3 regions of the Ensifer sp. SL37 genome follow, and region 2 is predicted to be linked to each of the others. Evidence: riboswitches for the same ligand, from Rfam matches in the RefSeq annotation. Region 2 holds a riboswitch; each other region holds the start of a gene.
The links. Region 2 has a riboswitch for thiamine pyrophosphate ahead of thiO (glycine oxidase ThiO). Riboswitches for the same ligand answer to the same signal wherever they lie in the genome.
Positions count from the first base shown of each region.

Region 1: another riboswitch for thiamine pyrophosphate. It lies ahead of thiC (phosphomethylpyrimidine synthase ThiC); the one in region 2 lies ahead of thiO (glycine oxidase ThiO).
Region 3: another riboswitch for thiamine pyrophosphate. It lies ahead of thiB (thiamine ABC transporter substrate binding subunit); the one in region 2 lies ahead of thiO (glycine oxidase ThiO).

Region 1 covers NZ_JAPPRN010000001.1:1,211,512-1,214,688, reverse strand. Annotated here, with positions in the region: gene OVA00_RS05485 (sigma-54-dependent transcriptional regulator) at 1-1,271, shown strand, start outside; TPP riboswitch at 1,369-1,497, shown strand; gene thiC (phosphomethylpyrimidine synthase ThiC) at 1,588-3,177, shown strand, end outside.
Region 2 covers NZ_JAPPRN010000001.1:1,067,945-1,071,121, reverse strand. Annotated here, with positions in the region: gene bioB (biotin synthase BioB) at 1-197, opposite strand, end outside; TPP riboswitch at 621-741, shown strand; gene thiO (glycine oxidase ThiO) at 903-1,874, shown strand; gene thiS (sulfur carrier protein ThiS) at 1,871-2,068, shown strand; gene OVA00_RS04845 (thiazole synthase) at 2,072-2,845, shown strand; gene OVA00_RS04840 (thiamine phosphate synthase) at 2,842-3,177, shown strand, end outside.
Region 3 covers NZ_JAPPRN010000006.1:1,621,945-1,625,121, forward strand. Annotated here, with positions in the region: gene thiP (thiamine/thiamine pyrophosphate ABC transporter permease ThiP) at 1-360, opposite strand, end outside; gene thiB (thiamine ABC transporter substrate binding subunit) at 368-1,396, opposite strand; TPP riboswitch at 1,448-1,566, opposite strand; gene OVA00_RS19930 (GNAT family N-acetyltransferase) at 1,702-2,187, shown strand; gene OVA00_RS19935 (thiamine diphosphokinase) at 2,272-2,922, shown strand; gene OVA00_RS19940 (ABC-F family ATP-binding cassette domain-containing protein) at 2,926-3,177, shown strand, end outside.

The sequences.
Region 1 (3,177 bases), 140 kb from region 2:
TTGCCAGCGCTGCCGAAGCGTTGAAGACGCTGGATGCGAATTTCGACGGCGTCGTCGTCAGCGATATCCGCATGCCGGGCATCGACGGCCTCGCCTTCTTCCGCCGCATCGAAGCTTTCGACGCGGATCTGCCGGTGATCCTGGTGACCGGCCATGGCGACATCCCGATGGCAGTGCAGGCGCTGCAGGATGGCGTCTACGACTTCATCCCCAAACCCTTTGCCGCCGACCGGCTGGTGCAGAGCGTGCATCGCGCGCTGGAAAAACGCCGGCTCGTGATGGAAAACCGCGCGCTGAAACGCGCCGCCGAGACGGCCGGCGACAGCCTGCCGCTGATCGGCCAGACGCCGGTCATGGAACGTTTGCGCCAGACGATCCGGCACATTGCCGATACCGATGTCGACGTGCTCGTCGCCGGCGAGACGGGCAGCGGCAAGGAGGTGGTGGCGACGCTGCTCCACAATTGGAGCCGACGCCGCAACGGCAACTTCGTGGCGCTGAATTGCGGGGCGCTGCCCGAAACGGTGATCGAAAGCGAACTCTTCGGCCACGAACAGGGCGCCTTCACCGGCGCCTTGAAGAAGCGCATCGGCCGGATCGAGCATGCGAGCGGCGGCACGCTGTTCCTCGACGAGATCGAGGCGATGCCACCGGCGACTCAAGTGAAGATGCTGCGCGTTCTGGAAGCGCGCGAAATCACGCCGCTTGGCACCAACCACGTTCGTCCGGTCGATATCCGCGTCATCGCGGCTGCCAAAATCGATCTTGGCGACCCGGCGCAGCGCGGCGATTTCCGGGAAGACCTCTACTTTAGATTGAATGTCGTAACGCTGTCGATCCCACCGCTGCGCGAACGCCGAGACGATATCCCGCTGCTCTTCTCGCACTTCCTGACCCGGGCGGCCGAGCGCTTCAAGCGCGACGCGCCTGTGGTCACATCGGCCGTGCAGAGACATCTGATGACGCATGCCTGGCCGGGCAATGTGCGCGAGCTCTCGCACTTTGCAGAACGCGTGGCGCTTGGTGTCGAAGGTCCGCTGGGACAGCCGATTGCGCCCGCCGAACAGCCTGGATTTGCGCTCCCGGAACGGCTCGAACGCTACGAGGCGGAGATCCTGAAAGAGGTGTTGCGGGCTCAGCGCGGCGACGTCAAGGCGACGATCGAGGCGCTCGGCATTCCGCGCAAGACATTCTACGACAAGCTCCAGCGCCACGGCATCAACCGTGCCGATTACGCCGAGCGGGCCGCACCGGAAAAGGCCGGCCGCTAGCGTCAAACCCGAATCCGTCACCACACGCAATAGGTGCATCTTTGTCGGCAGGCGAATTCACGCTTGACGACCCGGGCCGATCGATGGCTATGATCTAGGCATTCACCAGGGGGGTCCCGCAAGGGGCTGAGATTCTGCTGGATGGCCGGCTTGCCGGCTGTGGCGCAGTGACCCGTTGAACCTGATCCAGTTCATACTGGCGTAGGGACGGTGCAGATATCGAAGCCAGGATCCCGTGCGTCCAGCATCTGGCGGAGCGTCTTTCATCTTTCCGGCATCAGAACTGGGTCTCCAATTGCAAACTTGGAGCCTCGTCATGAATATTGCCACCAAACCCGCAGCCCTCACGGTCACGCAAGGACCGCTTCCCGCCTCCCGCAAGATCCGCAAGCCGGGCGTGCTTCATCCGGATATCCGCGTGCCGATGCGCGAGATTGCGCTCCACCCGACGTCGGGCGAGCAACCGGTTACGGTCTATGATTCCTCCGGCGCCTACACCGCCGACGACGCCGAGATCCGCATCGAGGACGGCCTGCCGCGGCTGCGCCGCAACTGGATCGTCGACCGCGGCGATGTGGAAACCTATGAGGGACGCGTGGTCCGCCCCGAGGACAACGGCTTTGTGAGCGGCGACAGGCTGACACCGACCTTCCCGTTCCAGCATGCGCCGCTGAAGGCCACGGGCGGCCGCGCAGTGACCCAGCTTGCCTATGCCCGCGCCGGCATCATCACGCCGGAAATGGAGTTCGTGGCGATCCGCGAAAATCTCGGCCGCGACGCGGCGCGTGCGAAAGTCCGCGACGGCGAGAGCTTCGGCGCCCACATCCCCGATCACGTGACACCCGAATTCGTGCGCCAGGAAATTGCCAGCGGCCGCGCGATCCTGCCTGCCAACATCAACCATCCGGAATCCGAGCCGATGATCATCGGCCGTAATTTTCTGGTGAAGATCAATGCCAATATCGGCAACTCCGCCGTCACCTCGTCGATGGCGGAAGAGGTCGAAAAGATGGTCTGGGCGACGCGCTGGGGCGCCGACACCGTCATGGACCTTTCGACCGGCCGCAACATCCACAACATCCGCGAATGGATCATCCGCAACTCACCGGTTCCGATCGGCACCGTGCCGCTTTACCAGGCGCTGGAAAAGGTCAACGGCATTGCCGAGGACCTCACCTGGGAAGTCTATCGCGACACGCTGATCGAGCAGGCTGAACAGGGCGTCGACTATTTCACCATCCATGCCGGCGTCCGGCTGCACTACATCCCGCTCACCGTCGATCGCGTCACCGGCATCGTTTCGCGCGGCGGCTCGATCATGGCCAAGTGGTGTCTGCATCACCATCGCGAGAGCTTCCTTTACGAGCATTTCGAGGAAATCTGCGACATCTGCCGCGCCTATGACGTCTCCTTCTCGCTCGGCGACGGCCTGCGCCCCGGCTCGATCGCCGATGCCAACGACGCGGCACAATTCGCCGAACTCGAAACGCTCGGCGAGCTCACCAAGATCGCCTGGGCCAAGGATTGTCAGGTGATGATCGAAGGCCCCGGCCACGTGCCGATGCACAAGATCAAGGAGAACATGGACAAGCAACTCGCCGTCTGCGGCGAGGCGCCGTTCTACACACTCGGACCGCTGACGACGGACATTGCGCCCGGCTACGACCACATCACGTCGGGCATCGGCGCGGCGATGATCGGCTGGTTCGGCACCGCCATGCTCTGCTACGTCACGCCGAAGGAGCATCTGGGTCTTCCCGATCGCAACGACGTCAAGGTCGGCGTCATCACCTACAAGATCGCCGCCCATGCCGCCGATCTCGCCAAGGGCCATCCGGCCGCCCAGGTGCGCGACGACGCGCTATCGCGCGCGCGCTTCGAATTCCGCTGGGAGGACCAGTTCAAC
Region 2 (3,177 bases):
CCGGTCTTGATCGAGAGCAGCCGGCTCATCTGGATGGCGTTGGGATCGAACTGCGCACGATGGACCGTGTGTGCGCGGTAGAGCAAATCGTTGAACGGCAAATTATAGATTTTTTCAGCTTCCGCTTGGGTCCAGCGGGATTCGCCCGCGTCGCCCGGGGTAAAATTAGCGCCAGTTGATAGGGTTCCGTCCAGCATTTAGGCTCGTCCTCCAGGTCATCGCAAACGCGAAATAGATAGAATCTGATATTATCTATAATTTTATCGACGAGCAAAGTTCGCAAGCACCCAGGTGGAGAGTTTGTGTTAGCAAATACCCTTCTGGTTGTATTTTGACCGTGAGTGAATCTGGAAACCGCCGAGACAGGGCAACAATCACCAATCAATCGGTCGCATCTCCCATTTCCGAAATCGGGCGTAACGCACCCGAGAAACGAGGACGAGCGGGGCTTCTCCGGTATTTTTCGACCCGCTCTGCCCGCCTGACACTCCTCCCCTCAGCACGCCGCCAACGCTTCCGCTTTCTCGTCGCAAAATTATAGATAATTTTCTCGGCAGATGAGATCACATCGCACACGAATGCTGGCTCTTGACAAAAACCGCCCCGAACGGTCAGCTTGTAGCATTCACCAGGGGTGTCCCGCCAAGGGGCTGAGATTCTGCTATGCGGTTTGCGCGGCGCAGTGACCCGTTGAACCTGATCCAGTTCATACTGGCGTAGGGACGGTGCAGACATCGCTGCCGCAAACGTCGCGTTCCCGCGACCATTCAACGGCAAGGCGTCCTTCCCCTTCCTTCGCTCGTGAACTGGGTCTCCACAATCGGAGCCTCGGCATGCACACCGCCAACACCATCCCGCTTCCCTCACGACGGCCCGCCCACGCCTCGCGGGAACACTGAGCCATGCGGATCCTCGTCAAAGGTGCCGGCGTCGCAGGGCTCTGTCTGGCGCATGAACTTAGCGCCCGCGGTGTCGCGGTGACGGTTGTCGAGCAAAAACCAGGCTTTGCCGGCGCGGCCTCCTGGTTTGCCGGCGGCATGCTGGCACCCTGGTGCGAACGCGAGAGCGCCGAAGAGGTGGTGCTGACGAAGGGCATCGGCGCCATCGACTGGTGGGACGACGCCCTGCCGGGCGAGGTTTCCCGAAACGGCACGCTTGTCGTCGCCCCGCCACGGGATGCGGGCGAACTCAAGCGCTTTGCCTCACGCACCTCCGGCTTCGAATGGCTCGACGCCGCCGCGATCGAACGGCTGGAACCGGCGCTTGCCGGACGTTTCCGCGAGGCGCTGTTTTTTCCCGGTGAGGCGCATCTCGACCCGCGCCGGGCGCTGAGCCGGTTGCGGCAGAAGCTTGTCGATCACGGCGTCACCTTCCTCGATGAGACGAGCGACGATGGCCACCACGATCTCGTCGCCGACTGCGCCGGCGCGGCACGCATCGGCGAAACGCCGGGCCTGCGGGGCGTGCGCGGCGAAATGCTCTACCTGCAGACAAGCGACGTGGAACTGTCGCGGCCGGTCAGGCTCATTCATCCCCGCATCCCGCTCTACATCGTGCCGCGCGGCGGCGGCCTCTTCATGTGCGGGGCGACGATGATCGAGACGGATGACGGCGGACCGATCACCGCCCGCTCCCTCATGGAACTGCTGAACGCCGCCTATGCGCTGCATCCGGCCTTCGGCGAAGCGCGCCTCGTCGAAACCGGCGCCGGCGTCCGCCCCGCCTTCGCCAACAACCTGCCGCGCGCCCTGCGCACCGAGCAGACCATCACGATCAACGGACTTTACCGCCATGGCTTCCTGCTTTCGCCGGCCCTGGCGGCGGAAGCAGCCGACCTCGCGCTTGCGCAGGACCTGAAGGGAGATGCCGCATGAGACTGACCGTCAATGGCGAGGATCACGACCTCGCCGTCACCACCCTCGCCGAGCTTCTGGCCGCCCTTGATTTCGAAGGCGACTGGCTCGCCACCGCCGTCAACGGCGAACTGGTGCACCGGGCCGACCGTTCGGGTCATGCGCTCAGCGACAGGGACCGGATCGAAATTCTCTCGCCGATGAAAGGAGGCTGAGACATGCTGACGCTTTATGGACAGGACCTGCGCTCACGGTTGCTGCTCGGCACCGCCCGCTACCCCTCCCCCGCCGTTATGGAAGATGCGGTGCGATCGTCAGGCACTGAGATCGTCACGGTCTCGCTCCGGCGCGAAACCGCCGGAGGCCGCCAGGGCGGCGCCTTCTTCGAACTGATCCGGGCGCTCGGCGTGCACGTGCTGCCGAACACCGCCGGCTGCCACTCGGTGTCAGAGGCGGTGTTGACGGCCAAGATGGCGCGCGAGGTCTTCGGCACCAACTGGCTGAAACTCGAAGTGATCGGCCACCACGATACGCTGCAGCCCGATGTCTTCGGGCTGGTCGAGGCGGCGCGCATCCTCTCGGCCGAAGGGTTCGAAGTCTTTCCCTACACCACGGATGATCTCGTGGTTGCCGAACGGCTCGTGGAAGCCGGCTGCAAGGTGCTGATGCCCTGGTGCGCGCCGATCGGCAGCGCCATGGGGCCGCAGAACATCCAGGCGCTCAGGGCAATGCGGGCCAACTTTCCCGATGTGCCGCTGATCGTCGATGCCGGCATCGGCCGGCCCTCGCACGCAACGACGGTGATGGAGTTCGGCTTCGATGCCGTCCTGCTCAACACCGCTGTAGCCGGCGCCGCCAAGCCCGCGCTGATGGCCGCTGCGTTCGCGGGCGCGATCGATGCCGGCCGGCAGGCCTTCGAGGCGGGCATGCTCGAACCGCGCGATTTTGCCGTCCCTTCCACCCCCGTCATCGGAAAGGCGGTGTTTGCGTGAAACTTGACCCCTTCTATCTCATCGTCGACAGCACGGATTGGATCGAGCGGCTGGTGCCGCTCGGCGTCAAGCTGGTGCAGCTACGCGTCAAGGATCGTACGGAAGCGGAGATCCGCCGCGAGATCCGCGCGGCCAAGGCCGTTTGCGACGAGCAGGGCTGCCAGCTCATCGTCAACGACTACTGGCAACTGGCGATCGCGGAAGGCTGCGACTTCGTCCATCTCGGCCAGGAGGACCTGGCGGAGGCCGACCTTACTGCAATCCGCGCCGCCGGCCTGAAGCTCGGACTCAGCACCCATGACGAGACGGAACTGGAGACAGCACTTGCTGCC
Region 3 (3,177 bases), on a different contig from region 2:
ATTGAGGAAACCCTGCCGCCCCCAGATCTCGATCAGCCCGAGTGCGCCAACCAGAACCGGCAGTCCGAGTGGCAGCGCCATCAAGCGCAGCAGCCAGATGCGGCCGGGGAACTGCGGTCGTCGCGCTAGCGCCCGGGCGACGGGGATGGCAAAGAGCACGGACAGCAACGTCGAGAGGGTCGCCTGCAGCAGCGTGAAGCGGGTGACGCGCCAGATGTAGGCGTCGAACAGCGCATCGTCGCTCGCGCCGCCCGTCTGGCTCAGCAAGGCGACGATCGCAAGACCGACGAAAAGGACGAAGACGCCGAGGCAGGCTGCCCCGGCGACCACTGTCATACGATTTTCGCGCAGTGCGAACAATCCGGCCTCAGTTCTTGCTCATGGCGGCAAGCCATTCGTCGATCCAGGCCTTGCGGTTCTTGGCGACGTCCTCCGAGGGCAGGAGGAAGGTGTTTTCCGGCTTGACCAGCTTATTGAAGGCGTCCGGCAGCGGCTCCTTGGTCGCTGCGACCGGCATCATCCAGTTCGTCGTCGGGATGATCGACTGGAAGTCCGGACCGGTCATGAAGGCGAGGAACTGCTTTGCCAGTTCCGGCTCCTTGGCGTTCTTGGTCATGCCGGCGACTTCGATCTGGATGTAGTGCCCTTCGGAGAAGGCAGCGGCCTGATAGCGCTCGGTGTTTTCCGCGACCATGTGGTAGGCCGGCGACGTGGTGTAGGACAGCACCATCGGCGCCTCGCCCTTGGTGAAGAGGCCATAGGCTTCCGACCAGCCGGGGGTGACGGTCAGAACGCGGTCCTTCAGCTTCGTCCAGGCGGCACCCGCCTCATCGCCATAGACGGCCTTGACCCAGAGCAGGAGGCCGAGGCCCGGCGTCGACGTACGCGGATCCTCGATGACGATCTTCTGCGACGGGTCGCCTTCTACCAGCTCCTTCAGGCTCTTCGGCGGCGTCTTCAGCGTCTCGGTGTCGTAGACGACGGCGAAGTGGCCGTAGTCATAGGGCAGGAACGTGTCGTCGGAGAAGTTGCCGGGAACGGTGACGCCGGTTGCCTCGACGCCGTGCGGCGCGAAGAAGCCCGTTGCCTTGGCTTCCGCAACGAGGTTGGTGTCGAGGCCAAGCACGATGTCGGCCTTGGAAGCCTCGCCTTCGAGCTTCAGGCGGGTGAGCAGCTCGACGCCGTCGGCCACGCCGACATAGTTGACCTTGCATTCGCAGGTCTTCTCGAAGGCTTCTGCGACCTTGGCGCCCGGGCCCCATTCGGTGATAAAGCTCTCATAGGTGTACACCGTCAGCGTCTTGTCGGCGGCGGTCGCGGCGCCGGAGAAAACAAGGCTCGCGGCCGTCGCAAGGGCTAGCCGGCTAAAGAATTTAAGTTGCGATGAATTGGACATGGCGAGGACCTCTCTCCCAAAGTTCGTTGTTGCATGGGAAAAGGGCGTATCGATCCGATCGCGTCTAATCCCTCCGCCGGTATGAGCCGGATCAGGTTCCGCGGGTTGGCGTTTTGACGCCTCTCAGCCTCCGGCCGCAATGCGGTCGGGAGGCACCCCGTTAGAGCGGCAAGAGATTTACCGCTGCCTCGGTCCCATGGCAAGCGATGTTTACGGCGAAGCAAGGGGACGCCTGGCCAGCACAATGGCTCGTGTTTGCGTATGCCGCCAACTGCGCTACACAACGGCAGCGAGGAGGAAATGTCATGCCCGATATGCTTGTTCGACTTTATGCCCTGCCGGCTGAACCTCAGTCGAAGCTTGGCCTTGGCATCAGCATTCGCCGCGCCATGGCGCCGGAGCGCCGCCTGGTCGTTTCCTGGATTGAAAAGACTTTCGGTGCCGGATGGGCGGGCGAGGCGGAAGCCGCCTTTTCCTCCACCCCGACGCGCATGCACGTCGCTGTCCATGACGAAAAGATCGTCGGCTTTTCCTGCCACGACGTAACGGCACTCGGCTTCTTCGGTCCGACCGGCGTCGACGAAAGCATGCGCGGGCAGGGGATCGGTGAGGCACTGTTGCTTGCAAGCCTCACGGCCATGCGCGAGGCCGGCTATGGCTACGCGATTATCGGCGGCGTCGGGCCGGCGAAGTTCTACGAGCGGGTGGCCGGCGCCGTCGAAATTCCGGATTCGACCCCCGGCATTTATGCCGGCATGCTTTTTCCCGATCCGGTGCCCGAGGGGCATTGATGGTCTGACCAAAATATCGAGAACCGCTCGTTCGACGGTTTTCTTCGTTTTCCTTCGGCGGTCCTTTGCGCTATGGGCTTTGCCATGGCTCGATCGACCTTCACCATTCTGCTTGGCGGCGCCCTTTCGCTGACCGACCGGCTGGCTCACCAGCTGGCCGCAAGTCGCTTCATTGCGGCTGACGGCGGCATGCGCCATGCCCGATTGCTCGGCATCGTGCCGGATGTCTGGGTCGGTGATTTCGACTCGACCGAGGAAGCCCTTCTTGCGGACTACGCCTCCGTCTCGCGCGAGCCCTATCCGGCGGCGAAGGCCGCGACGGACGGGGAGATCGCGGTCGAGGCGGCGCTGTCGCGTGGAGCCGATCGCCTGATTTTCGCCGGCGCCCTCGGCGGTACCCGCAGCGATCACGCCTTCATGCACCTGCTGCATGCCGTCGCCCTTGCCGAGCGTGGCCTTTCCGTGTTGATGACCTCGGGCGAGGAAGAGGCCTATCCGCTGCTGGCCGGCTCGCTCGACCTCGACCTACCCAAGGGCTGCCTCTTCTCGGTGCTCGGGTTGACCGAGCTTACCGGTCTTTCGATCGTCAATGCGCGCTATCCGCTCGACGATTTCACCTTGCCGTTCGGCTCGTCCCGAACCGTTTCCAACGTTGCGGAGGGTCCCCTTCGCTTCACTCTCCAGAGCGGTCGCGCCATTGTGCTCGCCCGCCCCTATGATCTTTCCGGAGCCTGAGCCTTGGCGCCTCCCATTCTGAAACTCGACGACATCTTCCTCACCTTCGGCGGCGCGCCGCTGCTAGCCGGCGCCAATTTTCAAGTCGAACCGGGCGACCGCATCTGTCTGGTCGGCCGCAACGGCTCGGGCAAGTCGACGCTGATGAAGATTGCCGCGGGCCTGGCCGAGGCGCAGTCGGGCGAAATCTTCCGCCATCCCTCCGCGACCATCCGCTATCTGCACCAGGCGCCGGATTTCGACGGCTACGACACG